Regions from separate parts of the Streptomyces sp. NPDC004284 genome, predicted to be linked through region 1. Evidence: riboswitches for the same ligand, from Rfam matches in the RefSeq annotation. Region 1 holds a riboswitch; each other region holds the start of a gene.
What was found. Region 1 has a riboswitch for cyclic di-AMP ahead of ACFYUS_RS37140 (transglycosylase family protein). Riboswitches for the same ligand answer to the same signal wherever they lie in the genome.
Positions count from the first base shown of each region.

Region 2: it holds a riboswitch for cyclic di-AMP, as region 1 does, so the genes downstream of both, ACFYUS_RS35935 (transglycosylase SLT domain-containing protein) here and ACFYUS_RS37140 (transglycosylase family protein) in region 1, are expected to answer to the same signal.
Region 3: it holds a riboswitch for cyclic di-AMP, as region 1 does, so the genes downstream of both, ACFYUS_RS16940 (M23 family metallopeptidase) here and ACFYUS_RS37140 (transglycosylase family protein) in region 1, are expected to answer to the same signal.
Region 4: it holds a riboswitch for cyclic di-AMP, as region 1 does, so the genes downstream of both, ACFYUS_RS06130 (peptidoglycan DD-metalloendopeptidase family protein) here and ACFYUS_RS37140 (transglycosylase family protein) in region 1, are expected to answer to the same signal.

Region 1 covers NZ_JBIAMJ010000025.1:45,428-52,971, reverse strand. The annotation lists gene ACFYUS_RS37160 (nucleoside triphosphate pyrophosphohydrolase) at 1-544, shown strand, start outside; gene ACFYUS_RS37155 (globin domain-containing protein) at 541-1,749, opposite strand; gene ACFYUS_RS37150 (cytochrome P450) at 1,836-3,119, shown strand; gene ACFYUS_RS37145 (transglycosylase family protein) at 3,214-4,248, shown strand; cyclic di-AMP (ydaO/yuaA leader) riboswitch at 4,507-4,681, shown strand; gene ACFYUS_RS37140 (transglycosylase family protein) at 4,685-5,419, shown strand; gene eno (phosphopyruvate hydratase) at 5,728-7,014, shown strand; gene ACFYUS_RS37130 (septum formation initiator family protein) at 7,105-7,544, shown strand, end outside.
Region 2 covers NZ_JBIAMJ010000023.1:11,014-18,557, forward strand. The annotation lists gene ACFYUS_RS35910 (ketose-bisphosphate aldolase) at 1-324, opposite strand, end outside; gene ACFYUS_RS35915 (SIS domain-containing protein) at 364-1,287, opposite strand; gene ACFYUS_RS35920 (DeoR/GlpR family DNA-binding transcription regulator) at 1,463-2,269, shown strand; gene ACFYUS_RS35925 (phosphocholine-specific phospholipase C) at 2,427-4,451, shown strand; gene ACFYUS_RS35930 (hypothetical protein) at 4,514-5,140, opposite strand; cyclic di-AMP (ydaO/yuaA leader) riboswitch at 5,493-5,678, shown strand; gene ACFYUS_RS35935 (transglycosylase SLT domain-containing protein) at 5,682-6,530, shown strand; gene ACFYUS_RS35940 (phosphoribosyltransferase family protein) at 6,514-7,544, opposite strand, start outside.
Region 3 covers NZ_JBIAMJ010000005.1:457,964-465,507, reverse strand. The annotation lists gene ACFYUS_RS16945 (PrsW family intramembrane metalloprotease) at 1-1,280, shown strand, start outside; gene ACFYUS_RS16940 (M23 family metallopeptidase) at 1,288-2,370, opposite strand; cyclic di-AMP (ydaO/yuaA leader) riboswitch at 2,382-2,546, opposite strand; gene ACFYUS_RS16935 (PP2C family protein-serine/threonine phosphatase) at 2,759-3,961, opposite strand; gene ACFYUS_RS16930 (MFS transporter) at 4,091-5,311, opposite strand; gene ACFYUS_RS16925 (PLP-dependent cysteine synthase family protein) at 5,308-6,330, opposite strand; gene ACFYUS_RS16920 (hypothetical protein) at 6,393-6,770, opposite strand; gene ACFYUS_RS16915 (MerR family transcriptional regulator) at 6,858-7,544, opposite strand, start outside.
Region 4 covers NZ_JBIAMJ010000002.1:205,674-213,217, forward strand. The annotation lists gene ACFYUS_RS06100 (1-hydroxy-2-methyl-2-butenyl 4-diphosphate reductase) at 1-330, shown strand, start outside; gene hpnH (adenosyl-hopene transferase HpnH) at 338-1,363, shown strand; gene ACFYUS_RS06110 (aspartate aminotransferase family protein) at 1,360-2,745, shown strand; gene ACFYUS_RS06115 (helix-turn-helix domain-containing protein) at 2,832-3,461, shown strand; gene ACFYUS_RS06120 (DUF6126 family protein) at 3,495-3,650, shown strand; gene ACFYUS_RS06125 (tyrosine-protein phosphatase) at 3,657-4,478, opposite strand; cyclic di-AMP (ydaO/yuaA leader) riboswitch at 4,819-5,006, shown strand; gene ACFYUS_RS06130 (peptidoglycan DD-metalloendopeptidase family protein) at 5,011-5,943, shown strand; gene ACFYUS_RS06135 (SGNH/GDSL hydrolase family protein) at 6,096-6,890, shown strand; gene ACFYUS_RS06140 (SIMPL domain-containing protein) at 7,042-7,544, shown strand, end outside.

The sequences.
Region 1 (7,544 bases):
GACCCACCGGGGGCTCGCCAAGTACGCCATCGAGGAGGCGTACGAACTCGTCGAGGCGATCGAGGAGGGCGACCGGCGGGAGCTCCGCGAGGAGCTCGGGGACGTCCTGCTCCAGGTCGTCTTCCACGCCCGGATCGCCGAGGAGGACGCGGAGGAGCCGTTCTCCGTGGACGACGTCGCCGGGACGCTCGTCGAGAAGCTGATCCACCGCCACCCGCACGTCTTCGGCGACGCGACCGCCGAGACCCCCGAGGACGTCCAGGCGCACTGGCAGCGCACCAAGGCGATCGAGAAGCAGCGCGAGTCCCTCACCGACGGGATCCCGCTCGGCCAGCCGGGGCTCGCGCTCGCCGCGAAGCTCGCGGGCCGGGTCCGCGCGGCCTCCCTCGACGTGAAGCTCCCGGCCGGCGACGGCATCGGCTACGAACTCCTCGCCCTCGCGGCCCGTGCCGAGTCCTCCGGCGTGGACCCGGAGGCGGCCCTGCGCGCGGCGGCCCGCACGTACCGGGACGCGATCCGCGCCGCGGAGGGTCTGGAGCCCTAGCCGCGCGGCGCCCGGGCCTCCGGGTCGTGCCAGAGGGGGGCCGGGGGGCCCAGGAGGCGTTCGGCGGCGGTGCCGGGGCGGGTGGTGAAGCGGCCCACGGACGGCAGGGCGTCGTGGTGGATCCGGTCCGGGTCGGTGCCGAGCTCCTCCAGGACCTCGGCGACCTCCGTCACGAAGCCCGGCGGCCCGGCGAGGTAGACGTCGTGCGCGGGCCAGTGGCCGCAGGCCCGCAGGGCCTGGAGGAGCCGCTCGGTCGCCCGGTCCTTGCGCTGCCGGGGCGCGGCCGTGATGTAGGTGACGTTCAGGCCGGGGAGGCGTTCCTTCAGGCGCTCCGCGTCCTCGCGTCCGTAGAGGTACTCCCGCGCGCGGGCCACCACGAACAGCCGCCCTTCGAGCTCCGGCTCGGTCTCGGCGGCCTCCGCGAGCAGCGCCCGCACCGGGGCCCAGCCCGTACCGCCGCATATATAGGTGCGGAGTCCGCCCGGCGCGGTCCGCGCGGTGAGCCCGCCGCCGGGGGCGCTGAGCCGCAGCACCTCGCCCGGCCGCGTCTCGTCGACCAGCGCCGTGCTCATCGCGCCGCCCGCGATCCGGCTCACGTGCAGCTCGACCGTGCCGTCCGGGCGGGGCGCGTCCGCGAGGGAGTAGGTGCGCCAGACGCGCGGGACCCGCAGCGAGCTGACGCCGACGTACTGGCCGGGGAGGTGGGGGAGGGGCTGCCGGGGGCGGAGGGTGAGGACGGCCAGGTCGTCGCCGTACCGCTCGTGCCGGACGACGTCCGCGTCCCACCACGCGGGCTCCCCGGCCGCCTCCGCCTCGGCGGCCCCGGCCAGCATCAGATCGGCGACGAGCCCGTACGCCTCGGTCCAGGCCTTCTCCGCCTCGATGGTCCAGGCCGAGCCGGTGGCGTGCGCGAAGGCGGCGAGCAGGCTCTCCCCGACCCCGGCGTACAGCGCGGGGGAGGCGAGGAACTTGCGGTGGTCGCGGCCCAGCCGGCCGAGGTAGCCGGCGAGAGAGGGGTCCTCCAGGTGGGCCACCACATGGGTGAGCGCGGCGAGGAGCCGGTCCCGCTGGGGGACCATGTCCTCGGGGAAGAGCTCGCGCACACCGGGGTTGTTCCAGAAGAGGTGCGAGTAGAAGAACGCCACGGCGTGCTCGGCGCGTCTCTCGACGACCGCGAACGTGCTTCTGAGCAGCTGGTGATCCACTGGCAAGAATCTAAGGCACGACCCGCACCGCCCGGGTGCGGGTTCTCCCCGGACGTGTCGCCCGGGCCGCCCTGTACGGTCGTGACGTGAGTACGACCCCCGGCCCCGCCCCCGCGCCCGACCTCTTCACCTGGGAGTTCGCGAGCGATCCGTACCCCGCCTACGCCTGGCTGCGGGAGCACGCGCCCGTCCACCGGACGACGCTGCCCAGCGGGGTCGAGGCCTGGCTCGTGACCCGGTACGCGGACGCCCGGCAGGCCCTCGCGGACCAGCGGCTCTCCAAGAACCCGGCGCACCACGAGGAGTCCCCGCACGCGAAGGGGAAGACGGGCATCCCGGGCGAGCGCAAGGCCGAGCTGATGACGCACCTGCTCAACATCGACCCGCCGGACCACACCCGGCTGCGGCGGCTCGTGTCGAAGGCCTTCACCCCGCGCCGGGTCGCCGAGTTCGCGCCGCGCGTGCAGGAGCTGACCGACCGGCTCATCGACTCCTTCGTGGAGCGGGGCAGCGCCGACCTCATCCACGAGTTCGCCTTCCCGCTCCCCATCTACGCGATCTGCGACCTGCTCGGGGTGCCGGCGGAGGACCAGGACGACTTCCGGGACTGGGCCGGGATGATGATCCGGCACGGCGGGGGGCCGCGCGGCGGGGTCGCCCGGTCGGTGAAGAAGATGCGCGGCTATCTCGCCGAGCTCATCCACCGCAAGCGCGAGGAGCCGGGCGACGACCTGATCTCGGGGCTCATCAAGGCCTCCGACCACGGCGAGCACCTCACCGAGAACGAGGCCGCCGCCATGGCGTTCATCCTTCTCTTCGCCGGATTCGAGACGACGGTCAATCTGGTGGGGAACGGGCTCTACGCGCTCCTCCGTCATCCCGAGCAGCGCGCGCGGCTCCAGGCCTCGCTCGCCGCCGGGGAGACCGGACTCCTGGAGACCGGGATCGAGGAGCTGCTGCGGTACGACGGGCCCGTGGAGATGGCGACCTGGCGGTACGCGACGCGGGCGCTGACCATCGGCGGGCAGGAGATCCCGGCGGGCGACCCGGTGCTCGTGGTGCTCGCCGCCGCCGACCGGGACCCGGAGCGCTTCGACGGGCCGGACGTCCTCGACCTCGCCCGGCGCGACAACCAGCACCTGGGCTACGGGCACGGCATCCACTACTGCCTGGGCGCGCCGCTCGCCCGCCTCGAAGGACAGACGGCGCTCGCGACCCTGCTGACTCGCCTGCCGGACCTGCGACTTGCCGCCGATCCGGCCGAACTGCGATGGCGCGGCGGGCTCATCATGCGTGGTTTGCGCACGCTTCCAGTGGAGTTCTCCCCTTCCGTACCCCTCTTGGTTACTGACGAACCATCAGAAATGTGATCTTCGCGTGATCGGCGGTCCATCGACTTGTGACGGACATTCGAATGCGGCTACGTTTCCCGGCAGTCTCAGCCGTCACGCGAAAGGCGCTTCTATGCGTTCCGGGAACGGACGACACCGTCGCCCCCGTCAGGCCCCCGCCCTCGTCGTCGCCGCGGGCGTGACCGGATCCGCCATGGCGCTGCCGCTGCTCGCCACCGGATCCGCCTCCGCCGCCGACGCCTCCACCTGGGACCGGGTCGCCGAGTGCGAGTCCGGCGGCCAGTGGAGCGCCAACTTCGGCAACGGGATGTACGGCGGCCTCCAGTTCACCCAGGACAGCTGGGAGCGCAACGGCGGCCTCGCGTACGCGCCCAGCCCCGACCTGGCCAGCCGCGCCCAGCAGATCGCGGTCGCCGAGAAGGCGCTCGACAGGGGCAGCGACGAGTGGGCCACCTGCGCGCCGATCGCCGGCCTGAAGAACGACGGCAAGGCCACCGGCGTGAACCCCGGCCCGACGGCCGTCCCGACGACCCCCACGGGCCCCCTCCCCGAGTCCAACCGCACCGCGGGGACCGAAGGGGCGGCCGAACGGTCCGCCACGTCCGTGACCCCCGCCACTCCCGCGACCCCGGCCGCGCCGACCGGCCCGGCGCGTTCCGCCGCCTCCGCCGTGCCGGCCACCCCGGCCGCGCCCACCACCCCGGCGGCCCCGGTCACGCACGATGCGTCCGTTACGCCCGGTACGCCGGATTCTTCTGACGCGCCGAAGGGTGACGTGTCGTCGGCCACGCCCGGCACCGGCAAGCACCGGGGCGAGGCCGCCCCGGAGGAATCCGGCAAGGTGGACAGTTCTACTGAATCCGGTCGGCACGCATCGAGCGCGGACAAGGCCGCGGGGGCGCTCGGCACTCCCTCGGCGACCGATGCCGCGAAGGATTCGGGCACAACGGACAGTCAGGGCACTTCGGGCGAATACACCGTGCAGCCGGGTGACAGCCTGTCCGGCATTGCGGAGGAGAACGAACTCCCCGGAGGCTGGGCCGCCCTCTATGACGCCAACAAGAAGACGGTCGGCGTCGACCCGGACCTCATCCTCCCTGGTCAGAGCCTTGACCTGACGGAGGGTTCGACGGCGACGGCAGGTTAGTTCGCGGGCTTATGTCCGGTTCTGGGCAAGTGAGACATGGGTCTCTTCGCCCCAACTGGCGTGCCACGTCCGCAAACTTTGCTCCCGTCACCTCTCACCTGCGCAAACGCCACCCACCGGAGGGCAAGCAGGGGCGATATTTCCGCAATCGGCCTCTTTGAACTTCCGGTGGGTCTGTGTCTACGGTCGTCACCGCTCGCCACCGCGGGCCCCGTCGACCGAAACGCCGAATCCTGCCGTCGGCCGATGGGAACAGTCGTCGCGCAAGCGCCGAAGGCAGGAGTGGGGGACCCAAGGTAAGTGCCGGTCCCGGCCGTTGAGACAGACGGACGGACGACCGGCTTGGGGTGAAGCCGCGTGCCAGGACACGCGGCCGGGCAACTTTCCGGCCCGAACCCGACAGCTCACCTCACAGGCGTCGGTGAGGAGAATCCCCATGCTGTTTTCCGCCAAGGGCAAACACCGTCGTTCCTCCAGGGCCGCCCAGGTCGCCGCGCTCGTCGGCGTCACCGGTGTCGCCGTCGCCGCCCCGCTGCTGACCGCGGGCGCCGCCTCGGCCGCCACCACCTCCGAGTGGGACGCCGTCGCCCAGTGCGAGTCCGGCGGCAACTGGGCCATCAACACCGGCAACGGCTTCTACGGCGGCCTGCAGTTCACCAACTCCACCTGGGCCGCCTTCGGTGGCACCGCCTACGCCCCGCGTGCCGACCTGGCGTCCAAGTCCCAGCAGATCACCATCGCCGAGAAGGTCCTCGCGGGCCAGGGCAAGGGTGCCTGGCCGAGCTGCGGCGTCGGCCTCTCCAGCGCCTCCTACGACGGCGGCGCCGCCGAGAGCACCCCGCAGCAGAGCGCTCCGGAGCAGACCCAGCAGTCCGCCCCGCAGCAGCAGGCCGCCCCGAAGCAGCAGGAGCGTCGCGCCGAGCAGCCGACCACCCGCAGCGAGCACCGCAAGGCCCCGAAGGCCGACGCCAAGAAGACCGTCACCACGCCGACCGGCAAGAAGGTCAAGAAGGGCGACGGCGAGTACAAGGTCGTCACCGGCGACACCCTCAGCAGGATCGCCCAGGCGCACGGCGTCGAGGGCGGCTGGGCCAAGCTCTTCGAGCTGAACAAGGACGTCGTCGAGAACGCCGACCTCATCTACCCGGGCCAGCAGCTCCACCTGAAGTGAGCCCGGCGGCCCGCGTGAGTCCGGCGGCTCACGCGGCCCCGACGACCCTCCCGCGGTGACCACCCCGGTCCGGCGTGCCCTTCCCCCGTGCGCGCCGGACCGGGGTTCCCCTCTTTGGGGGCCCCGACGGTTACCGTCCAGTAGATCTGGGGCCCTTCGTCCCGTGATGCGTGCCCTTGGGTCCTTTTTCGTCCCAGGGGGCGGGCGCGCGGCGGGCCGGAGCCCCCGCGCCGGTTAGGCTCTTGTCGCAAGGCCAAGCGACCCTGCATCGACCTTGCGTCACATCCAGCGTCACATCCCAGAAGGAGATGCTCGTGCCGTCCATCGACGTCGTCGTAGCCCGGGAAATCCTGGACTCCCGAGGCAACCCCACGGTCGAGGTCGAGGTCGGCCTCGACGACGGCAGCACCGGCCGTGCTGCTGTTCCGTCCGGCGCCTCCACCGGTGCGTTCGAGGCCATCGAGCTTCGCGACGGTGACCCCAACCGCTACCAGGGCAAGGGTGTCGAGAAGGCCGTCCTCGCCGTCATCGAGCAGATCGGCCCGGAGCTCGTCGGCTACGACGCCACCGAGCAGCGCCTGATCGACCAGGCCATGTTCGACCTGGACGCCACGGAGAACAAGGGCTCGCTCGGCGCCAACGCCATCCTCGGCGTCTCCCTCGCCGTCGCGCACGCCGCCTCCGAGGCCAGCGACCTCCCGCTCTTCCGCTACCTGGGCGGCCCGAACGCGCACCTGCTGCCCGTTCCGATGATGAACATCCTCAACGGTGGGTCGCACGCCGACTCCAACGTCGACATCCAGGAGTTCATGATCGCCCCGATCGGCGCGGAGTCCTTCTCCGAGGCCCTCCGCTGGGGCACCGAGGTCTACCACACCCTCAAGGCCGTCCTGAAGGGCAAGGGCCTCTCCACCGGCCTCGGCGACGAGGGCGGCTTCGCCCCGAACCTGGACTCCAACCGCGAGGCGCTCGACCTCATCCTGGAGGCCATCAAGCAGGCCGGCTACGTCCCGGGCAAGGACATCGCGCTCGCGCTCGACGTCGCCGCGTCCGAGTTCTACAAGGACGGCAAGTACGAGTTCGAGGGCAAGTCCCGCTCGGCCGCCGAGATGACCGAGTACTACGAGGAGCTCGTCTCCGCGTACCCGCTGGTCTCCATCGAGGACCCGCTGTTCGAGGACGACTGGGCCGGCTGGAAGGTCATCACCGACAAGCTCGGCTCCAAGGTCCAGCTCGTCGGCGACGACCTCTTCGTCACCAACCCGGAGCGCCTCGCCCGCGGCATCGAGGAGGGCACCGCCAACGCCCTCCTGGTCAAGGTCAACCAGATCGGCTCGCTGACCGAGACCCTGGACGCCGTCGAGCTCGCCCAGCGCAACGGCTTCAAGTGCATGATGTCGCACCGCTCCGGCGAGACCGAGGACGTCACCATCGCCGACCTCGCCGTCGCCACCAACTGCGGCCAGATCAAGACCGGCGCCCCGGCCCGCTCCGAGCGCGTCGCCAAGTACAACCAGCTCCTGCGCATCGAGGAGATCCTCGACGACGCCGCGGTCTACGCCGGCCGCAGCGCCTTCCCGCGCTTCAAGGGCTGAACAGGCCTGACGCTGTAGATACGTCCGTCCCCGCACCCGGTCCCGTACCGTGTGCGGGGACGTACGCGTGAACAGGGGAGGCGACACGACATGGCCGCGAAGGACCGGGACCGGTTCTCGACCGCGACCCGGATCAGACTGCTCGGCGAGCAGACAGCCGCCCGTGTCTACCGCTCCCAGACCCGCCGCCAGGCCCGCCGCTCGCGGCTCACCGGCCGCGCGGCCTTCCTCGCCCTCGTGGTCTGCTCCCTCGTCGTGGCGCTCGCCTACCCGATGCGGAGCTACGTCTCCCAGCAGGGCGAGATCGCCGAGCAGGAGCGCCGGGCCGCCGAGGCCGCCCGGCGGGTCGAGGAACTGAAGGACGAGAAGGCCCGCCTCCAGGACCCGGCCTACGTCCGCCGCCTCGCCCGCGAGCACCTGCACTACCTGCTCCCCGGCGAGACCGGTTTCACCGTGAACGACCCCGACGCGGAGCAGCGGCCCCGCGCCGACCAGGGCGCGGAGGACCGCCCCTGGTACGACAACCTCTG
Region 2 (7,544 bases), on a different contig from region 1:
CTTCGAGGCGTCGAACATGACCGAGCCCAGGCCGAGGGCGACGGCCTCGCGGACGAGGTCGGGGTTCTCGGCGTGGTCGAGGTGGACGGCGACGGGCGTCTTGGCGGCGCGGGCGACGGCCAGGGAGGCGAGCGCGACCGGTTCCAGGGCACCGTGGTAGCGGACGGTGTTCTCGCTGATCTGGAGGACGACCGGCCGGTCGGCGTTCTCGGCGCCGGCCACGATGGCCTGGGCGTGTTCGAGCTGGAGGACGTTGAACGCCCCCACCCCGGTGCCCGCGGCGCGGGCGCGGCGGACGATCTCGTCGGTGGGCGTCAGCGGCATGGTGCTTCTCCCGGGCGGTGGGCGGGTGCGGGGCGGCGGTCAGGCATGGACGTCGGTGAGGACGACGGAGCGGGTCAGGTTCCGGGGGGTGTCCGGGTTGAGCCCCTGCGCCTCGGCGACGGCGACGGCGAGGCGCTGGGCGCGGACGAGGTCCGCGAGCGGGTCGAGGCCGCTCTCGGCGAGGGTGCCGCCGACCTTGCGCACCTCGTCCGCGAGCCCGGCGGGCAGGGCGCCGAAGCCCCAGGTCACGCGGCCCGGTCCGGTGATGCTGATCGGGCCGTGGCGGTACTCCATGGCCGGGTACGCCTCGGTCCAGGCGCCGGCCGCCTCGCGCATCTTCAGGCCCGCCTCCAGGGCGAGTCCGTAGGTCCAGCCGGTGCCGAGGAAGGTGAACTGCTCGGCCGTGCGCACGGTCTCGTCGAGCGGGGAGGTGAGCGCCTGCTCGGCATCGCGTGCGGCGTCCTCGAGGGTGCCGAGTCCCTCGGGGAGGGCGTCCTCGGCCTCCAGGTGCGCGCGGAAGAGGGCGAGCACGGTGGTCGCGAAGCGGGTCTGGACGACGGACTCCTCGTCGGCGAAGTCGAGGACGGCGACCTCGTCGGCGAGGTCCATCACCGGGGTCGTGGGGTCGGCGGTGATCGCGCCGGTGGGGACCGTGCCGCGCAGCCGGGACAGGACGGCGAGGACCTCGCTGGTGGTGCCGGAGCGGGTGATGGCCACGACGCGGTCGTAGCGGCGGCCGTAGGGGAACTCGGAGGCGGCGAAGGCGTCGGTCTCGCCGTGGCCGCCGGACTCGCGCAGTTCCGCGTAGGCCAGGGCCATGAACCAGGAGGTGCCGCAGCCGATCACCGCGACCCGCTCGCCGCGTCGGGGCAGGGCCGCGACGTGCTGGGGCAGGGTGCGGGCCGCCTGGCGCCAGGTCGCCGGCTGGGAAGCGATCTCCACGGCGGTACGGGTGGTGGTCATGCCGATCTCCTTGCAAGAAGAGTGCGCGATGATGACGGAAGATGCTTGAAGACGCGCCTATTCAAGCAGAAATATGCATCCTCTTTCCAGATCCCGCGGCCGTCGGCGGCTAGAATCGGACGCGCGCACGAGCGGGGCGGCCATGCGGGAACGACCCCGGCAGAGGGAGGGACCCATGTCCAAGCACGAGCGGTGGAACACGCTTCTGGAGCTGCTCGCGGCCTCGGGGAAGCTGGAGGTCGAGGAGGCGGCGACCGCGCTCGACGTCTCCGCCGCCACGATCCGCCGGGACCTGGACGAGCTCGCCGAGCAGCAGTTGCTCGTACGGACACGGGGCGGGGCGGTCGCGCACGGCGTCTCGTACGAACTGCCGCTGCGGTACAAGTCGACGCGACACGCGCCGGAGAAGCGGCGGATCGCCGAGGCGGTGGCGGATCTGGTCGCGCCCGGCGAGGTCGTCGGGCTCAACGGGGGCACGACGACGACGGAGGTCGCGCGGGCCCTCGCGCTGCGGTTCGCGAGCGGGCGCACCGAGGCTCCGGGAGCGGCGGCGCCGGCCGGCCCCGCGCTGACGGTGGTCACCAACGCGCTGAACATCGCGGGCGAACTGGCGGTGCGTCCACAGATCAAGATCGTCACCACGGGCGGGGTCGCCCGGCCCCAGACCTACGAGCTGGTGGGCCCGCTGACGGTCGGGGTGCTCAACGAGGTCGTGCTCGACGTGGTGGTGCTCGGCGTCGACGGGGTCGATCCCGAGCTCGGCGCGATGGCGCACCAGGAGGACGAGGCGAGCATCAGCCGGCTCTTCGCGGAGCGGGCGAGCCGGGTCGTCGTGGTGACCGACTCCTCGAAGATGGGCCGCAGGGCGTTCGCGCGGATCTGCGGTCTGGACCGGATCGACCTGCTCGTGACCGACACCGGCATCGCCCCGGAGACGGTCGGGCAGCTCACCGAGGCCGGGGTGAAGGTCCTCGCCGTCTGACTCATTGGTCTGAATTCGGACCAATCGGAGGCTCGGTATCTCCGGGCCTCTGTGTGTTCATGCAGTAATTACCGCACGGACGTATACCTTTACGCTCCCCTCCCCCATCATGTCTCCGACGTGCCGCTGGGGCACACCGTGACAGGAGAGGCGGGGCATGATTCCCATCAGCCGCAGGGGATTCGTCGGGATCGGCGCGGGGCTCATGGCGGGGGCCGCGCTGCCTCCGGTCCAGGCGTCCGCCGCCACGAGCGCCGCGACCGGCACCATCACGGACGTGAAGCACGTGGTGATCCTCATGCAGGAGAACCGCAGCTTCGACCACTACTTCGGCACCCTGAAGGGCGTGCGGGGCTTCGGCGACCGCGCCGCCGGCAACATTCCCGGCGGCTGGGGCATGTTCAACCAGCCCAACTGGGGCGGCCGCCAGTACCCCTGGAAGCTCAGCGACACCCCGCCCGCCGGCGGCGTCGACGGCGAGACCCTCGCGCAGTGCAACGGCGACCTGCCGCACAGCTGGACCTCGCAGCACGCCGCCTGGAACAAGGGGCGCCTCGACAACTGGGTCACGGGCGTGGGCAACACCCGGACGCTCGGCCACCTCGACCGCGGGGACATCCCCTTCCACTACGCGCTCGCCGACAACTACACGATCTGCGACGCGTACTTCTGCTCGACGCTGAGCGCCACGGGCCCCAACCGCACCTTCCTGTGGAGCGGGAAGGTCGACGGCTCCAGCAAGGACGGGGGCGACGAGTCGGGCCTCACCTGGGAGACGTACGCCGAGGCGCTCCAGCGCGCCGGGATGAGCTGGAAGGTCTACCAGAACGCCCAGGACAACTACGGCGACAACGGTCTCGCGTACTTCAAGAAGTTCACCGACGCGAAGCCCGGGGATCCGCTGTACGACCGGGGCATGGGCTCGGTCCCGAAGGCGACCGGCTCGACGCCGGACGACATCGCTGCGGCGATCCGCGCCGACGTCGTCGCGGGCACCCTGCCGCAGGTGTCGTGGGTGGTCGCGAACGAGGCCTTCTCGGAGCACCCGTACGCCCCTCCGGGGGACGGCGCCCACTTCGTCGACCTCGTCTACCGCGCGCTGGCCGCGAACGCCGAGGTGTTCGACTCCACGGTGCTGTTCCTCAACTACGACGAGAACGACGGCTTCTTCGACCACGTGCCGCCGCCGGTCGCCCCTCCGGGCACCGCGGGCGAGTACCTCGACGGCGTGCCGATCGGACTGGGCTTCCGCGTCCCCATGCTTGTCATGTCCCCGTGGACCCGGGGCGGCTGGGTGAGCTCCGAGGTCTTCGACCACACCTCGGTGCTGCGCTTCATGGAGACCTGGACGGCGGCCCTCGGCACCCCGGCCGCCTGCCCCAACATCAGCGCCTGGCGGCGGAAGGTGACGGGCGATCTGACCGGTGTCTTCGACTTCGCCAACCCGGTGTACGGAGTGCCCGCCGGCCTTCCCTCGACGGCGAAGGTGATCGGGCAGGCCACCTGCGGCCCGCTGCCGAACCCGGCGCCCCAGAACAACGCGCTGCCCGCGCAGGAGTCCGGCACGCGACCGGCGCGCGCCCTGCCGTACCAGGTGAACGGCAACCTCGACCGCTTCGAGTTCGGCGCCGCGGGCAAGATCCTGGCCTGGTTCTCGATGGCGAACCAGGGCGCGGAGGCCAAGCGGTCGGCGCACTTCTCGATCCATCCGCACCAGTACCGGGACACGGCCGCCTGGCAGTACACCGTCGACCCCGGCACCACGGCCTCCGACTACTTCAACATCGGGCTCGGCTCGGGCTCGGGGAAGTACGACATCTCGATGATGGGCCCCAACCGCTTCCTGCGCCGGTTCATCGGGGACGCCTCCAAGGCGGGCAAGGACGTCGAGGTGGCGGCCCGGTTCGCGCCCGAGAGCGGGACGGGCAAGACGGCCCTGTGGTTCAGGATGACGAACAGCTCGTCCGGTCCCGTCACCTTCACGATCCGCTCGAACGCCTACCGCTCGGACGGGCCGTGGACCTACACGGTGCCGGCGAACTCCAGCCGCGAGGACTTCTTCAACGCGGTGGCGTACAACGGCGGCTGGTACGACTTCACGATCCTCGCCGACATCGACGGCACCTGGTCGCGCCGGTACACCGGCCACATCGAGACCGGAGCCGCGAGCGTCAGCGGCTGACCCCCTCCCCTCGCGTGCCGGGTGGCGGCCTTCCGGTCGCCGCCCGGCACGCGGGCACGGCGTCAGCGGCCGGCGTGCGCGGCGCGGCGGACCGTGGCGTCGAGGAGGGCCACCGCGTCGGCGGCCGTACGGCCGGGGGCCCGGTTCCACGGCCCGATCAGCCCCTGCCAGCCCCGCGACCGGAGCTCGGTCATGACCCAGGCGGCCGCCTCGTTCATGGTGTCCGCGCTGCCGTAGCCGAGGCGGTGGGCGGCGAGGAGGGCGCCACAGAGGCACCGGGCGCCACGGGTGTCGCGCAGCTTGTACGGGGCGTTCTGCCAGCCCCACTCCGCCAGCACCAGGCGGGCGTAGCCGAGGTGGACCGAGGGACGCAGGTCGGCCTGCCCGATGCGGCGCCACATGTGCAGCCGGTCCGGCAGGACGGCTCCGAGCCGTCCCGGGATGCGGCGCTCGGCGGGGAGCTCCGGCGGCAGGGCGGCGAGCGCGTCGGCCACGAGCCGGTCCACCGGCACGCTGAGCAGTTCCCGCCAGCCCTCCTCCGCCGGCGGCGACTCCTCGGGGGCCGTCGGCCCCGGCACCGCGGGGGCGGTCCAGTCCGTGACGATCCGCTGCCAGGCGGCGCTCTCGAAGAGGGCGGCCGCCTCGCGGTCGAGGCTGTCGGGGCTGAGCAGGGAGGTGGAGGGCGGCATGAGGTGTCTCCTGAGTCGGTTCCCTCCATCTTTCAAGATAAATGTCTGTTTTGCGACTTTTGACCCTCCCGGCGAGCCACCCGCCCGAACGCCCGATCCCGGGGATTTCCCCCTTATTTACCTACTACGGAATTACACCCCATATTCGGACATTACCGTCCGCGTGACGCGACTCACTCGCCCGCCCCGGGGCCTCTGAGGCACCTCCTCCCACCCCATGCCGCACAAGGAAGTTCGACACCCCCGGCGCGGCATCGATCTTGAATTCCCCGAATTCCGTGATCCATTTCCCCATTCCCGGGGTCCGCTCGTCTTGTTATCCGTCGCATTACTGGCCTACGGTCACCTCCATTCGAGCGGAACGCCCAATCCTGCCGCCGCTCGGTAAACCTCACTTTCACCCGACGGCAGGAGCGGGGGACCCACGAATACGCCGGTCCGGAATCCGGAACGGCTCGGGGTGCAGCCGCGTGCGCGCGGCCGGACATCTCCCGTCCGAACCCGACAGCTCACCTCGCAGGCGCCGGAGAGGAAACCTGTCATGCCTGCTCACGGTAAGCACCGCCGTCCCCGCCTCGGCCACATCTCCCGGGGCCTCGCCCTGGTCGGCACGGGTGGCGCCGCCCTCACCCTGCCGCTGATCGTCCCAGCCGTCGCCAGTGCCGCGCCCGTGGCCGGGGCCCCGGCCGTCGCCGCCCAGTCCGTCGCCGCTCCCGCCGCGCCGATCGTGGTCAAGGCGCCCGCCGCCCCGAGCGCGGTCCACACGTACACCGTCCTGAGTGGTGACTCGCTTTCCCTGATCGCCCACAAGAAGGGAATTCAGGGGGGCTGGAAGAGCCTTTACCGTGCCAACAAGAGCGCCGTGGGTGACAATCCTTCACTCATTCACCCCGGTCTCGAACTGACGATCCGTCGGGATTCCGCGAAGGCCGCCCCCGCGCAGGCGAAGAAGTCCGCCACGACCGAGCGGGCGAGCCGCTCCGAGCACCGGTCGGCCGCCCCCGCCGTCGCCACCGGAACGGGCGCCTCCGCCGCGGCGGCCGTCCCGGCCGTCGCCGCCACGAACTACGCCGACAACCTCGACGGCTGGATCCGGGAGTCGCTGGCCATCATGGGCCAGCAGAACATCCCCGGCACCTACGACGGGATCCTGCGCAACGTCATGCGCGAGTCCTCCGGAAACCCCCGGGCCATCAACCTCTGGGACTCCAACGCCGTCGCCGGCACCCCCTCGAAGGGCCTCCTCCAGGTCATCGAGCCGACCTTCCTCGCCTACCACGTGCCCGGCACGTCCATGGACCTGTTCGACCCGGTCGCCAACATCACCGCCGCCTGCAACTACGCGGCCGACCGCTACGGCTCCATCGACAACGTCAACTCGGCGTACTGATCCCCGCACGCCGGAAGTGCTCGGCGAACCAGGAGGTGGCGAGGGCCGCCACCTCCTCCAGGGCGCCCGGCTCCTCGAAGAGGTGGCCGGCGCCGCCCACGACGGAGAGCCGGTTCTCGCAGCGCAGCAGGGCCAGGGCCCGCCGGTTGAGGTCCAGGACCAGCGCGTCCGCGCCGCCCACCACCAGGAGCGTCGGGGCGCGCACCTGGGCCAGGCGCTCGGCCGCGAGGTCCGGCCGGCCGCCGCGCGAGACGACGGCGCCCACCGGGGACGCGGGATCGCCCGCCGCCCACAGCGCGGCGGCCGCGCCCGTGCTCGCGCCGAAGTACCCGAGCGGGAGCCCGGTGCTCTCGGGCCGCCCGGCCAGCCACTCCGTGGCCCCGGCGAGCCGCCCGGCGAGCAGCGGGGTGTCGAAGACATGGGCCCGGTCGGTCGCCTCCGCCTCGGTCAGCAGGTCGAAGAGCAGCGTCCCCAGGCCCGCCCGGTTGAGCGCCGCGGCGACCGCCCGGTTCCGCGGACTGTGGCGGCTGCTGCCGCTGCCGTGCGCGAACAGGACGATCCCGCGCGCGTCCTCGGGCACCGCGAGGCGTCCGCCGAGGGTGACCTCGTCGACCGGGATCCGGACGTCCGTGTCCCGCACGACGGGGACCCGCGCGGCCCTGTTCCGGTCCAGGCAGGCGATGACCTCGGCGTCCGGGGTCTGCGAGAAGTCCCGGTAGAACTGCCCGATCGCGAAGAAGAGTTCCGGCGCGTGCACGCTGACGGTCTCGTCGGCCTCGCCGCCGAGGCGGGCCGTCCAGCCCTTCGGCGCCACCGGAACCGCGAGCACGATCCGTGCGGCGCCCCGGGCGCGGACCACCCGGCAGGCCGCCAGCGCCGTGGCGCCCGTGGCCAGCCCGTCGTCGACCACGACGACCGTCCGCCCGTCCAGCGGCACGGGCGTCCGGCTGCCCCGGTAGCGGAGGGCGCGCTGGTCGAGCTCGGTGTGCTCCCTCTCCTCCACGGCGGCGAGGT
Region 3 (7,544 bases), on a different contig from region 1:
GGGACACCGAGGAGCCGGCCTTCCCCGCCGTCGCCGACCGAACCCAGTGGCGCTACCGGCCCCGGCGGGCCTTCTGGCGCAGCCGGGTGGTCCGGGCGATCACCGTCGTCACGCTGCTCGCGCTCTGTGCCCTGGTCATCCTGGCGCTGGTCCGCGAGCAGACCGGCACGCAGGGCTTCCTCGTCGGTCTGGGCCTCGCGGTGTTTCCCGTACCGCTGCTCATGGCGGCGTTCCGCTGGCTCGACCGGGTCGAGCCGGGTCCCTGGAAGAACCTGCTGTTCGCGTTCGCCTGGGGTGCCTTCGCCGCCGCGCTCGTCGCGATCCTGGCGAACTCCTTCGCGGTCCGCTGGATCGCCACGGCCACGGCCGATCCGGACTCGGCCGACACCCTCGGGGCCACCGTCGTCGCCCCGGTGGTGGAGGAGAGCGCGAAGGCGGCCGCGATCCTGCTGCTGTTCCTCTTCCGCAGGAAGGACTTCGGCGGTCTCGTCGACGGCGTCGTGGTCGCCGGTTTCACCGCGACCGGCTTCGCCTTCACCGAGAACATCCTCTACCTCGGCAACGCCTTCGGCGAGGACCAGGAGTTCGGCTCGACCGGCCTGGGCTCGGTGACCGCCGCGACCTTCTTCGTGCGGGTCGTGATGTCGCCGTTCGCGCATCCGCTGTTCACCGTGCTCACCGGCATCGGCTTCGGTCTCGCCGCCCTCGCGCCGCCCGGGAAGCGGCTGCGCCGGGTGCTGCTGCCGCCGGCCGGGCTGCTGCTCGCGATGAGCCTGCACTCCGCGTGGAACGGCTCGGCCACCTTCGGCGGCCCGCTGGCCTTCTACGCGGTGTACGGGGCGCTCATGGTCCCGGCCTTCGGTCTGCTGACCTGGCTGGCGGTGTGGAGCCGGCAGCGCGAGCTGCGCACGATATCCGGGGAGCTCCCGGCGTACGCGGCGGCCGGCTGGCTCGCCCCCACGGAGCCGCTCGCGCTGTCGTCGATGCGGGCCCGGAAGATGGCCCGGGCGTTCGCCGCCCGGACGTACGGGGCGCCGGCCGCGCGGGCGGTCGGCGAGTACGAGTCCTTCGCGACGACCCTGGCGTTCCTGCGGGACCGGGCCCGGCGCGGCACGGCGGGACCCGATTTCCCGGCGCGGGAGCAGGAGCTGCTGCACCACCTGTGGCAGCGCCGCGAGGTCGCCTCCCCCGCGCTCACGTACGCGGCGCGGGCGACGGGCCGGGTCTGGGCGCCGCCGCAGTACCTGGACTACGACGGCTACAACCCGTACCGGAGTTAGGAGCTGCTCAGGGGTTCAGGCCCTTGGAGCGGAGCCAGGCCGCCGGGTCGATGCCGTCGCCGCCGGGCGTGTGGACCTCCATGTGGAGGTGGGCGCCGGTGACGTTGCCGGTGGCGCCGACGCGGCCGATGGTCTCGCCGGTGCCGACGGTCTGGCCGGCGCTGACCAGCATGGACGAGAGGTGGCAGTACCAGACCTCGGTGCCGTCCTCCAGCTCCAGGACGATGCGGTAGCCGTAGGAGCCGGACCAGCCCGCCGACTTGACGGTGGCGCCGTGGACCGCCTTGAGCGGGGTGCCCGTGGGGGCGGCGAAGTCGAGGCCGGTGTGGTAGCCGGAGGACCACATCGAGCCGGACTGCATGTAGCTGGCGGTGAGGGTGTACGAGGAGACCGGCAGCGCGTACTCGGCGGCGAGCTTGGCGAGGCGCTCGGCCTCGGCGGCCTCGGCCTTCGCCTTGGCCTCCGCTTCCGCCTTGGCCTTCGCCTCCGCCTCCGCCTTGGCCTTCGCCTCGGCGGCCGCCTTCTCCGCGGCGGCTTCCTTGGCCGCGGCCTCCGCGGCGGCCTTCTCGGCCGCGGCCTTCTCGACGGCTGCCTTCTCGGCGGCGTCGGCGGAGGCCTGCTGCTGCTCGGCCTGCTGGAGGATGCGGGCGCGCAGGGCCTCGCCCGCGGCGGGGGCGGAGGTCTGCTCCTCGGCCGTGGTGGTGTAGGTGGCGGAGGTGAGCGGGTTCGCCTCGGCCTGGGCGGCGGGCGCGCTCTCCTCCGCGGGAAGGAGGTCGCCGACGCCGGGGATGTCGTGGGCGTCCGGCAGGTTCAGGTCCGGGAGGTCCGGCAGGGATATCGCCACCGGGGGCTTCTCCTGCGCGGTGGCGAGGCCGCCCGCGCCGACGGCGGCGATCACGCCGACGCCGAGGACGGTGGAGGAGCGGGCGAAGTTGGAGCGCTGCTTGACGACCCGGTGCCGGCCGCCGGAGCGGCTCTCGGAGCGCAGGGAGCCCTCGGTGGGGTTCCACTCGGTGTCCGGGGCGGAGGGAGCCGCACCACCACCGAAGGCGTCGAAGGGGGCTTCGGATGCGGGGGTGTTGGACGCCACGGGGGCGCGCTCCTTTCCTTCCGTCTCGCCTACCGGGTTAGCTGACGGGTTCGGAGCGGGAAGGTCTCCTACGGGCTCGGCCGCCCGCGTGCGTGGTTCGCACGGGTGCGAAGGGGCCCGATTCACCCCAAGTGGTGGTTCCCCGGTTCCTTTTCAGGATTCGGCGCGTGCGCACGGTGCCGCCTCTTGCGACGGCTGGGACGACCGCGCTGCGTTATCGAACGTTAATAGACAGGGGGTCCCGATTCCAAGCCGTCCTCCTTGATCGTTCATTGAATTATGGGGCTATCGCCCGAGTTGACCCCCCTTCAGCAAGGCCTTCGGGGGATTCCGCGAAACCCCCGCGATCTGACGTTGTGTCAATTGTTATCGCAGTGACACCCCTCGACTACGGCCGGTGACCGGGCCCGCCCGGCGGCACCACCGGCATCGTCCGGCGCCGCTCCGGCTGCCCCGTCGCCGGGCGGCTCACGGCGAGCAGCGCCATGTCGTCCGTCGACCCGCCGCCCGTGTGGAGCCGTACGTCGTCCACGAGCGCGTCGAGCAGCTCCTCGGGCCCCGGGAAGATCCGCCCGGCGAGGCGCGCCGCCGGATCGTAGAAGACGCCCCGCGCGTCCCGCGCCTCCGAGAGGCCGTCCGTGTAGAAGAGCAGCGTCGCGCCCGGCGGGAGCGGCCACGCCTCGACCCGGTCCGGCCACTCCGCCAGTTCGCCCATCCCGAGCGGCAGCGCCGCCTGGCCCGGCTCCAGCAGGTCCAGGCGCCCGTCCCCGTACAGCATCAGCGGCGGCGGGTGCCCGCGGTTGACGACCCGTACGAAGCCGTCGAAGGTCCCGCCGCCGTCGCCGCGCGGGATCTCGGCCAGGACGGCGGTGGTGAACCCCTCGAAGGAGTCGAGGTCGTCCCGGCGGGTGCCCTCCCGGGCCAGCGCCCGCTCCAGGCGCCGTGCCACGCCCTCCAGGCTCCGTTCCGTCTCGGCCGCCTCCCGGAAGGCGCCGGTGACGACGGCGACGGCCTCGACCGCCTCCATCCCCTTGCCCCGGACGTCCCCGACCACGAGCCGCACCCCGTGCGGGGTGTCCTGGACGGCGAACAGGTCGCCGCCGATGAACGCGTCGGCCTGCGCCGCCTCGTACCGCGCCGCGCACTGCAGCCCGCCGATCCGCTCGGCCGGCGTCGGCAGCACCGCCTTCTGCGCGGCCTCCGCGATGACCCGCGCCGAGGCGAGCCGCTCGCCGCTGCGGCGCACGACCTGGTTGATGAGGAGGGCGAGCGCGGAGACCGTGAGGACGGTCAGGGTCTCGGTGAGGGACGCGATCTCGTCGACGGTGCCGTTGTAGGAGTGCAGCCCGATCGAGGCGAGGACGGCGGCGATCCCGGTGAGCAGGGTCGTGAGCAGGGAGGAGAAGGGCGCCGCGACCAGCGGGGCGGCGGAGAAGAGCGGCGCCGCCGTGTACGCGGGCGGGGTCGCCACGTCGAAGACGACACCGCCCGCGATGATCAGCGGGGGGAGGGCGCGGATGAAGCGGCGGGCGCCGCCGTACTCGGGGCGTTCCCCGCCCCGCCGCCCGCCGCCCGCCGCTCCTGGCCCCACCTGTGCCCTCCCTGCCCGGTCCGCCCGGCCGCGGTCCGCACCGCGCCCTCCCAGGGTGGCCGCCGCCGCCCGGGGCGGCGACTCCCACGGGGCCGACTGGCGTACGGGGTCGGCCGGCCCCGTACGGGGTCAGCCCCCGGTCACCCCCTCCGCCAGCCGGCCGCCCCGGGCGAGCAGCGCCATCGCCGCCGCGCACACCAGGCCCACCGCGCACAGCACGAGCCAGGGCGCCGCCGACCAGCCGGTGACGTCGAGGAGCGCGCCCGTCCCCAGGTTCCCGAGGGTGATGCCGACCCCGCACACGGTGTTGTAGAGCCCGTAGTGGGTGGCCACCCAACGCCCCCGGGACAGGGCGACGACGGTGTCCATCTCGTACGGGTAGAGCACCGCGTTCGCCACGGCCAGGACCGCCGCGCACAGCAGCAGCGCCGCCAGGCCGCGCCCCAGGGCGGCGGGGACCAGGAAGGCCCCGCCCATCAGGGCGAGCCCGAGGACGAGACACCGCTCCCGGCTGAGGCGGCGCCGGCACCAGGCCGTGATCCGCAGCTGTCCGGCGAGCGCGACGAGCGCCGAGACGGCGAACAGCGCGGTCGTCCGTCCCGTCCCGCCGGCCGCGAGCGGCAGCGCCAGATAGACCTGGAAGGACAGCACGTACGAGCCGGTCATGGCGAGCGAGAAGAGCCAGAAGGTGCGGTGGGAGAGCACCGTGCGGAACTGGCCCCGCTGCTCCCGCGGCGCCTCGGAGACCTGTACGGGCAGATGCCGGAGCTGGACGAGGGTCAGGCCGGCGAACAGCACCGCCGCGACCACGCACGTCAGCCGGAACGACACCCCCGTCAGGGCCACCCCGACGAGCGGCCCGAGCAGGATGCCCGCCTGGTAGTACGTGTTGAACAGCGCGAAGGCCTCCACCCGGCGCTCCTCCCCCGCCTCCGCCGCGAGGCAGGCCCGCACGGCGGGGTTGAAGAGCGCCCCCGCGAGGCCGGTCGCGAGCGAGGCGGCGATCAGCGTCGGCAGCGACTGCGCGAAGGCGAGCGCCCCGAAGCCGACGGTCCGCAGCGCGCATCCGGCCACGATGAGCGGCTTGAAGCCGAACCGGTCGGCGAGCGCCCCGCCGACGAGGAACATGCCCTGCTGGGAGAGGTTCCGGGCGCCGAGGACGAGCCCGACGGCCCAGGCCGCCATGCCGAGCCCGTCCGCGAGGTACGCGGCCAGGTACGGCATGAGCATGTAGAAGCCGAGGTTGATGGTGAGCTGGTTGAGGAACAGCAGCCGTACGGCCGGATCGAAGGAGCGGCTCTGCTTCCAGATGCCGCCCCCGCCCTTGGCGGGCGCGGTCGCCGTGGTCACTCGGCCCGCTCCAGGACCCGGCGCGTCCAGCCGCTGACCGTGTCGTCGGAGACGTACGCGGCGGGGTCCTCCCGGACGGGTCCGTCGAGCAGCCCGTGCGCCGCGCAGAACTCGTCGTTGAAGACGGTGTCGAAGTACCGCTGCGGCCCGTCCGGGAAGACGGCCGCGATCCGGGTGCCGCGCGGCCGGGTGCGGGCCAGCCAGCCGGCGACGAGGGCGACCGCGCCGACGCTCCAGCCGCCGGTCGCGAAGTGGCGCGAGGCGAGGCGGCGGGCCGCCCGGACGGCCTCCGCCGGACCCACCCAGTGGACCTCGTCGAAGGCGCCGTGGTCCACGTTGCCCGGGTGGATGGAGGAGCCGAGGCCGCGCATCAGCCGTTCCCCGGCCGGCAGGCCGAAGACGGTGGAGTTCACGGAGTCCACGCCGACCAGCTCCAGGGCGGGGCTGCTGGTGGCGCGCAGGGCCCGGGAGATCCCGGCCGAGTGGCCCCCGGTGCCGACGGCGCAGACGAGGACGTCGATCCGGTCGAGCTGCGCGGAGAGTTCGGCGGCGAGCCCGGTGTAGGCGGCGGGGTTGTCGGGGTTCCCGTACTGGTTCGGCCACCAGGCCCCGTCGAGGGTGGTGAGCAGTTCGGCGACCCGGTCCATCCGGGCCTGCTGCCAGCCGCCGTGCGGGCTGGGCTCGGGGACGACGTGGACCCGGGCGCCGTGGGCGGTGAGCATCCGCTCGACGATCGGTTCGAGGCCGGGGTCGGTGACGACGTGCACGGGGTGGCCGTGGAGCACGCCCGCGAGGGCGAGGCCGAGGCCGAGGGTCCCGGAGGTCGACTCGACGATCGGGGCGCCGGGCCGCAGCTCTCCGCGGCGGCGGGCCTGCTCGACCATGTAGAGGGCGGCGCGGTCCTTGATCCCGCCGAAGTTGAAGCCTTCGAGCTTGGCCCAGTAGCCGTCCTCCGTCCACAGGACGGGGGTGTTGCCGACGGTCTGGCCCTCGACGGGAAGCATCAGTGGTGCGGTCATGGGGGTCTTCCTCGGTGTGGGTACGCGAAAGGGAGCCTGGTCACGTGAGTGCGGGACCCGGCTCAGTTCCGGTCCACCCCGAGGGCGATCAGCAGTCTTCCCGGCTGGGGGCCGGGGCCCGCCCGGCTGCGGACGCAGCGCGCGCGGGGATCGGTGCGGAGGTCCGCCGTGTACGGCAGGACGGCGGCTCCGCCGGCGTCGGGCGCCGTGGGCTGGGAGGCCGCGGCCTGCGCGGGGAGGTGGGCGTCGAAGGTCCAGTCGTCCCCGGACCGGTCGCAGCCGTGCGGGAGCGCCGGGGCGGAGAAGGTCGCGGTGCCGGAGACCGGCAGCGCGTGCCCGTGGGGGCCGTGGCAGACGCTCACCAGGAGGGTGAGGAGCGCGAGCAGGACGAGCACGGCGGGCGCCCGCCGGCTCACATCGCTCGCACACGTGTCACTCATGGTACGCGCGAGACTACGGTGGGACACGGCGCGCCCGCAAAGAGGCGGGCACGGTTTTGGCCACCGTTTACTTCCGTCAGCTGATCACTAAAGGTTCCGCTCGGCGTAGACCTTCATCGCGTCCCGGACGAGGATCGCCGTGCCCTCACCGTGCTTGTCGTAGTTCGCGGTGAAGCGCGGGTCGTCGACGTACATCTGCCCGAGACCGATCAGGTACTCCTTGCTCGGCGTCGTGGTCGCCGACAGCCAGGCGACCTGGCGCCGCGTGATCGCCTGCACCTCGTCGCCGTCGGCGGCCAGGCCCTCCCGGGCGGCCCGCCCGAAGTCGCGGGCGATGCCGGCCTGCTCGTCCATGAAGGCCTTCTTCTGCGCGTCGGTGAGCGAGCGCCACCAGCGGTCGCTCTTCTCGTACGCGTCGCGGCCCCAGCGCTCGGTGACCTCCTCCTCGTACCGCGTGTGGTCGAAACCGTCGAACACTTCCTCGGCCATGAGCTCTTCTCCCTTCTCGGTCTTGCGGAGAGTGGTCCGCACCGACGCGATCTGGCGTCCGATGCGCTCGCGCTCCTGCTCCAGGAGGGCGAGGTGGGTGCGCAGGGCGGCGGACGTGTCCCGCTGCCCCGCGAGGACCTCGGCGATGGCGGGCAGCGAGAGCCCCAGCTCGCGCAGCAGCAGGATCCGCTGCAGCCGCACGAGCGCCGCCTGGTCGTAGTACCGGTAACCGTTCGCGCCGATCCGGCTCGGCTCCAGCAGTCCGCGCTCCCCGTAGTGGCGGAG
Region 4 (7,544 bases), on a different contig from region 1:
GTACCGGGGCGTGCCGTCCACACCGGGCCGCTGATCGGATCCGACCATGTGGTGCGGGGCCCCGAGAGGGCCGCGCTCCGGGCCGGCGGCGCGATCGCCGTCGACATGGAGTCCGCCGCGACCCTCCGTACCGCCCGGGCCGCCGGAGCGTTCGGGGAGGGGCCGGACGCCCGCCCGGTTGCGGCCGTCCGGGTGGTCGTGGACGCTCCGGAACATGAACTGGTTCGGATCGGCACGGTACGCGGGGGAATATCAGCCTTCCGTGTTCTTCGTGCCGTCCTTCCCGCATTCTTCGAATGGCACCGTTCTTTGCTGCTCCCCAGGAGGTGAACGAGTTATGGCCATGCCGCTCCGTCAGTCCGTCCGGGTCGGGACCTACCTCTTCGAACAGAAGCTCCGCAAGCGGGACAAGTTCCCGCTGATCGTCGAGCTGGAGCCGCTCTACGCCTGCAACCTCAAGTGCGAGGGCTGCGGAAAGATCCAGCACCCCGCGGGCGTCCTCAAGCAGCGCATGCCGGTCGCCCAGGCGGTCGGCGCGGTCCTGGAGTCCGGCGCCCCGATGGTGTCCATCGCGGGCGGCGAACCCCTGATGCACCCTCAGATCGACGAGATCGTGCGCCAGTTGGTGGCCCGGAGGAAGTACGTCTTCCTCTGCACCAACGCCATGCTGCTGCGCAAGAAGCTGGAGAAGTTCACCCCCTCCCCGTACTTCGCCTTCGCCGTCCACATCGACGGCCTGCGCGAGCGGCACGACGAGTCCGTCGCCAAGGAGGGAGTGTTCGACGAGGCGGTGGCGGCCATCAAGGAGGCCAAGCGGCGCGGCTTCCGGGTCACCACCAATTCGACCTTCTTCAACACCGACACCCCGCAGACCGTCATCGAGGTGCTCAATTTCCTCAACGACGACCTCCAGGTCGACGAAATGATGATCTCGCCCGCCTATGCCTATGAGAAGGCACCCGACCAGGAGCACTTCCTCGGCGTCGAGCAGACCCGCGAACTCTTCAAGAAGGCCTTCGCCGGAGGGAACCGGCGCCGCTGGCGCCTCAACCACTCGCCGCTCTTCCTGGACTTCCTGGAAGGAAAGGCGGACTTCCCCTGCACCGCCTGGGCCATTCCCAACTACTCCCTCTTCGGCTGGCAGCGCCCCTGCTATCTGATGAGCGACGGATACGTCCCCACGTACCGCGAACTCGTCGAGGACACCGACTGGGACAAGTACGGCCGCGGCAGGGACCCGCGCTGCGCCAACTGCATGGCGCACTGCGGCTACGAGCCCACCGCCGTCCTCGCCACCATGGGGTCCCTCAAGGAGTCCCTGCGCGCGATCAGGGAGACGGTCTCCGGGAACGCCACGTCATGACCGGCGGGTTCGACCTGCGGGCGCTGCTCTCCGAGCGCGGCGCGGAGCGGTACGAGCTGCACGCCAAGTACCTCAACCACCAGCTGCCGCGCATGCTGCACACCATCGGCTTCGACAAGGTCTACGAGCGGGCCGAGGGCGCCCACTTCTGGGACGCCGACGGCGCCGACCACCTCGACATGCTCGCCGGCTTCGGCGTGATGGGCCTCGGACGGCACCACCCCGTCGTCCGCAAGGCCCTCCACGACGTCCTGGACGCCCAGCTCGCCGACCTCACCCGCTTCGACTGCCAGCCGCTGCCGGGACTCCTCGCCGAGAAGCTGCTCGCCCACAGCCCGCACCTCGACCGGGTCTTCTTCGGCAACAGCGGCACCGAGGCCGTGGAGACCGCCCTCAAGTTCGCCCGGTACGCCACCGGGCGGCCGAGGATCCTCTACTGCCACCACGCCTTCCACGGGCTCACCACCGGCTCCCTCTCCGTCAACGGCGAGCAGGGCTTCCGGGAGGGCTTCGACCCGCTCCTGCCGGACACCGCGATCGCCCTGGGCGACCTCGGCGCCCTGGAGCGGGAGCTGCGCAAGGGCGACGTGGCCGCCTTCGTCGTCGAGCCCATCCAGGGCAAGGGCGTCCACGAGGCGCCCCCGGGCTTCCTCCGGGCCGCCCAGGACCTCCTGCACCGGCACGGCGCGCTGCTCGTCGCCGACGAGGTGCAGACGGGCCTCGGCAGGACCGGCGACTTCTACGCCTACCAGCACGAGGAGGGCGTCGAGCCGGACCTGGTCTGCGTCGCCAAGGCGCTCTCCGGCGGCTACGTGCCGGTCGGCGCCACCCTCGGCAAGGACTGGATCTTCAAGAAGGTCTACTCGTCGATGGACCGGGTCCTGGTCCACTCGGCGAGCTTCGGATCGAACGCGCAGGCCATGGCCGCCGGGCTCGCCGTCCTCTCGGTCATGGAGGACGAGGGCACGGTCGCCCACGCCCGCCGGATCGGCGACCTGCTCTCCGGCCGGCTGAAGGAGCTCGTGCCCCGGTACGAACTCCTTCACGAGATCCGCGGGCGCGGCCTGATGATCGGGATCGAGTTCGGGCGGCCCTCCTCGCTCGGGCTGCGCGGGCGCTGGACGATGCTCCAGGCGGCCCGCAAGGGCCTCTTCGCCCAGATGGTCGTCGTCCCGCTGCTCCAGCGGCACCGGATCCTCACCCAGGTCTCCGGGGACCGCCTGGAGGTGATCAAGCTGATCCCGCCGCTGATCATCGACGAGGCGGACGTGGACCGGTTCGTCACCGCCTTCACGGCGGTCATGGACGACGCCCACGGCGGCGGCGGGCTGATGTGGGACTTCGGGAAGACGCTGGTCAAGCAGGCGGTCGCACAGCGCTGACCGGATCTCGACGAGGGGCTTCCCCCAGGTTTTGCCTCTGAGGCAAGAAACTTGCCTCAGAGGCATGATCCTGGCGGAATGGACGCATGGACCACGTCCCCGGGGACACCTCCCCGGACCCCGTCACCCCCGACGCCCTGCCGGACGTCGCCCCCCAGCTGCGGGCCCTGCGCCGCCGCCGGGGACTCACCCTGGAGGCCGCCGCCCAGCGGGCCGGCCTCTCGCCGGCCCACCTCTCGCGCCTGGAGACCGGGAACCGGCAGCCCTCGCTGCCGATGCTGCTCGCCCTGTCCCGCATCTACGGTACGACGGTCTCCGAGCTCCTGGGGGAGACGCCCCCCGAGCGCGACCCCGTCGTCCGGGCCGGCCGCTCCGAACCCGTCGAGGCCGACGGCTGGATCTACCGCCAGGCGGGCGGCGCCGGACGCGCCCTCCAGTGCCTGCGGGTCCACGTGCCGTACGCCACCCGGGCCGACATCGTGCGCGTCCACCCCGGCGAGGAGTGGATCCACGTCCTGGAGGGGCGGGTGCGGCTCGCCCTCGGCGAGGCCGTCCACGTCCTCGACCCCGGGGACAGCGCGCACTTCGACTCGCTGACCCCGCATCGGATCGGCGCCGCCACCCCCGGCGGGGCCGAGCTGCTCTTCGTCCACACCCTGATGCAGAGCCCCGCCGCCGAGCTGTGCCTCGGCGACGGGACCCCGCACCGGCGTTGACCTCGTGTGACCCTTCCCAGGAAAGGACCGACCATGTCCGAGAAGTCCGTATCGGTGACCGGTGAGGAACGCGGTGAAGGCAAGTTCCCCAAGGGCCTGGTGCTCCGCCTCTTCGCCTATCTGATCGCCGGCCACCTCTTCGCCGGCTTCCTCTACCTGCTCTTCATGCTGGGCGGGCAGAACCAGTAGGGGCGGCTACGCCTCCGTGACCAGGCGCTCCCGCAGCCGCTCACGGGTCTCGGGGGCCAGCTTCAGGCCCTCGGACAGATAGGCGTCGACCGTGCCCCAGGTCGCCTCGATCGTCTCGAAGGCGGCCCGCAGATACTCCACCCGCGCGTCGAAGAGCGGGCTCAGCAGCTCCATCACCTCGGGCGACATCGCGTCCGCGGCGGTGGAGCTGCGGCGCACCTTGTAGCGGCGGTGCGGGTCGTTCGACTTCACGTAGTCGGCCTCGATCGCCTCCCGCTCGACGCCGAGCGCGAGCAGGGTGATCGCGATGGCGAGCCCGGCCCGGTCCTTGCCCGCGGCGCAGTGCATGAGGGCCGGGAGGCTCTCCTCCGCCATGGCGTGGAGGATCCGGCCGTGCTCCTCGGTCCGCTCGACCACCATCTTCCGGTACGAGTCGGACATCCTGGCGGCCGCCTTGCCGTCGCCGAGGACCTCCCGCAGCTGCGCGGTCTCGCCGTCGCGCACCAGCTTCCAGAACTCCTTGCCGTCGGCCGGGTCGTTGAGCGGTATGTTCACGTTCCGCACGCCGGGCAGCTCGACGTCCGGACCCTCGAGCCTCCGGTCCGACTCGTTGCGGAAGTCGAAGACGGTGTGCAGCCCCAGCGAGGCCAGGAAGGCGGCGTCGTCCTCCGTCGCGTGGGCGAGGTGGCCGCTGCGGAAGAGGCGGCCGGGGCGGACGGCGCGCCCGTCCGTCGTCGGCAGGCCGCCCACGTCCCGGAAGTTGCGGACCTCCGTCAGCTCGGGCTCGGCGGCTTCGGCGGGCGGGACCTGCGGCAGCTGCTGCGTCACGGCTGCTCCTGTTCTGTAGATCGGTTCCTGGGGCAATCATCTCGGCCGGGGCCCCGGACCCGCACCCCCCGGGACAGGAATGGGTGATCTGTCCGTATTGACTGGTTCGGCATAACCCGCCCCGGTTGCAGGGGGGATGGGGATCGGCGCGTGAGCAGCGTCATAACCGTGACGGACCGTGCCTGATCGTCTTTTCCAAATACCCCCCGGGAAAAGGAGATCGAGGATTCGTCATCCACGGAGGGTGACCGGAATTCCGGCCGGATTTCACCGGATCCCGAAGCGCTTGAAAACTGCGGCTTGTTCGCCCCGACTTCTCTCGTCTAGCGTCGCGCTCAATCCGGACGGACCGCCGAATCCTGCCACCGACCGGAATCCACACTCACCCGTAGAAGGCAGGAGCGGGGGACCCAGGTAGTACGCCGATCCCTCGATGAAGGACGGCTCGGGGTGAAGTCGCGCGAGAACGCGGCCGGACATCTCCAGTCCGAACCCGACAGCTCACCTCGCAGGCGCCGGAGAGGAATTCGCCATGCCCGCGAAGGGTAAGCACCGCCGTACCAAGTCCAGTCGCCTGACCCGCGGCCTCGCCGCCGCCGGCACCGGCGGCGCCGTCGTCGCCCTCCCGCTCCTCGGAGCCACCGGCGCCCACGCCGCCGAGCAGGCCGCCCCGGCCGCCGCTCCCGTCGTCGCCCCGGTGAAGGCCGCGCCCGCCGCCCCGGTGAAGGCCGCTCCGAAGACGTACTCCGTCGTCCGGGGCGACTACCTGTCGAAGATCGCCTCCGAGCGCCACCTCGCCGGCGGCTGGAAGAAGCTGTACGAGGACAACCGCCAGGTCATCGGCGAGGACCCCTCGCTGATCCTGCCCGGCATGAAGCTCACCCTCGGCGCGAAGAGCACCGCCGAGGCCGCGCACCGGAGCACCTGGAGCTCCGGCGAGAACGGCGACGCCCAGCGTGCCTCGCGCGGCAGCGAGCGCACCTCGGCCCCGGCCGCCGCCGCGACCACCGCCTCCTCCTCTTCGGCGACCTCCTCCTCGGCCGGGACGACCTCCTCCTCCGGCTGGGTCGCCCCGATCGCCGGCGCCGCCATGTCGACCCCGTACCACCAGGCCGGTTCCATGTGGTCCTCCGGCTACCACACCGGTGTCGACTTCATCGCCTCCACCGGCACCACCGTCCACGCGGTCGGCCCCGGCACCGTCTACTCCGCCGGCGACGGCGGCGCGTACGGCAACCAGGTCGTCATCCAGCACGCCGACGGCACCTTCTCGCAGTACGCCCACCTGTCCTCGATCTCCGTCTCCGCCGGCCAGACCGTCACCGGCGGCCAGCAGATCGGCCTCTCCGGCGCGACCGGCAACGTCACCGGCCCGCACCTGCACTTCGAGATGCGCACCGGGCCGGAGTACGGCTCCGACATCGACCCGCTGGCCGCCCTGCGGTCGCACGGCGTGAGCATCTGACGCGACGTCAGCTCCAGGGGGCCCGGCACGCACGTGCCGGGCCTCCGGCGTATTCCGGCTTGGTGGAATCTTTATCGGTGGCATATGTCACCCTGCGTCAACCCCTCCTTACGGTCGCGTAGGTCACATCCGAAAGGGAAGGATGTGCTCCCGTGGCAGACGATTCGAGATCAACAGACAAGAGCGCATTCGGGTCGTACGCGGCGATCGGTGACAGCTTCACCGAGGGCGTCGGAGACCCCGGGCCCGACGGGACGTACGTCGGCTGGGCGGACCGCTTCGCGGTCCTGCTCGCCGACCAGCTGCCGGAGCACGACGCCTTCCGGTACGCCAATCTCGCCGTACGGGGGCGCCTCCTCGACCAGATCGTGGCGGAACAGGTCCCCCGGGCGAAGGAACTCGCCCCCGACCTGGTGACCTTCTGCGCGGGCGGCAACGACATCATCCGCCCCGGCACGGACCCGGACGACGTGGCCGAGCGCTTCGAGCGCGCCGTCGCCGAACTGACCTCCGCCGTCGGCACCGTCATGGTGACCACCGGCTTCGACACCCGCGACGTGATCCTCCTCAAGCACCTGCGCGGCAAGATCGCCACGTACAACGGGCACGTCCGGGCCATCGCGGACCGCTACGGCTGCCCGGTCCTCGACCTGTGGTCGCTGAAGTCCGTGCAGGACCGGCGCGCCTGGGACGACGACCGGCTGCACCTCTCGCCCGAGGGCCACACCCGCGTCGCCCTGCGCGCCGCCCAGGTCCTCGGCATGGAGGTGCCCGCCGACCCGGACCAGCCCTGGCCGCCGGAACCGCCGCGCGGCACGCTGGAGGTCCGCCGCGACGACATCCACTGGGCCAGGGAGTACCTGGTGCCCTGGATCGGGCGCCGGCTGCGCGGCGAGAGCTCGGGCGACCACGTCGAGGCGAAGCGCCCCGACCTCATGCCCCTGTAGCACCGGGCGGACCGGCGAGGGCGGGCGGTCCCGGTTGGTGCGGAGAGGTGAAGGGGGCCGGCGGTCAGGAGTGGCGCGCGGGAGGCGGCGGCGCCGGGTGCTGGGATGTGCCCGCCGGAGCCCCGGCACCCACCCCCCGAAGGGACCGCCCGTGACGATCCGCCGGCCCAGCGCCGCCCGCACCGCCCGTCTGCTCGCCGCCACCGCCGTGCTCGGCGGCCTCCTCGCCGGCCCCGCGGCCCCCGCCCTGGCCGCCGCGCCCGAGCGGGCGGCCCTCCGCACCTCCGCCCGGGACGCCGAACCGGCCACGGCCACGGTCACCGTCACGGGCAACGGCCGGGCGGCCGCCGCGCCCGACCTGGCGATCCTGTCCGCCGGGGTCGAGGCCACCCGCCCGACGGCGAAGGAGGCGATGGCGGCGCAGAGCACCGGGGCCGAGGCACTGCTCGGCGTGCTCCACAGACAGGGGATCGCCGACCGGGACATCCGCACCGACAGCCTCTCGCTGTCCCCGGTCTACACCCAGACCAAGGACGGGGAGAGCAAGGTGACGGGCTATCAGGCGGGGCAGTCGTTCTCCGTGAAGGTCCGCGACATCGACAGGACCGGCCAGGTCATCGGGGCCGTCAACGACGCCACCGGGAGCACGGGCCG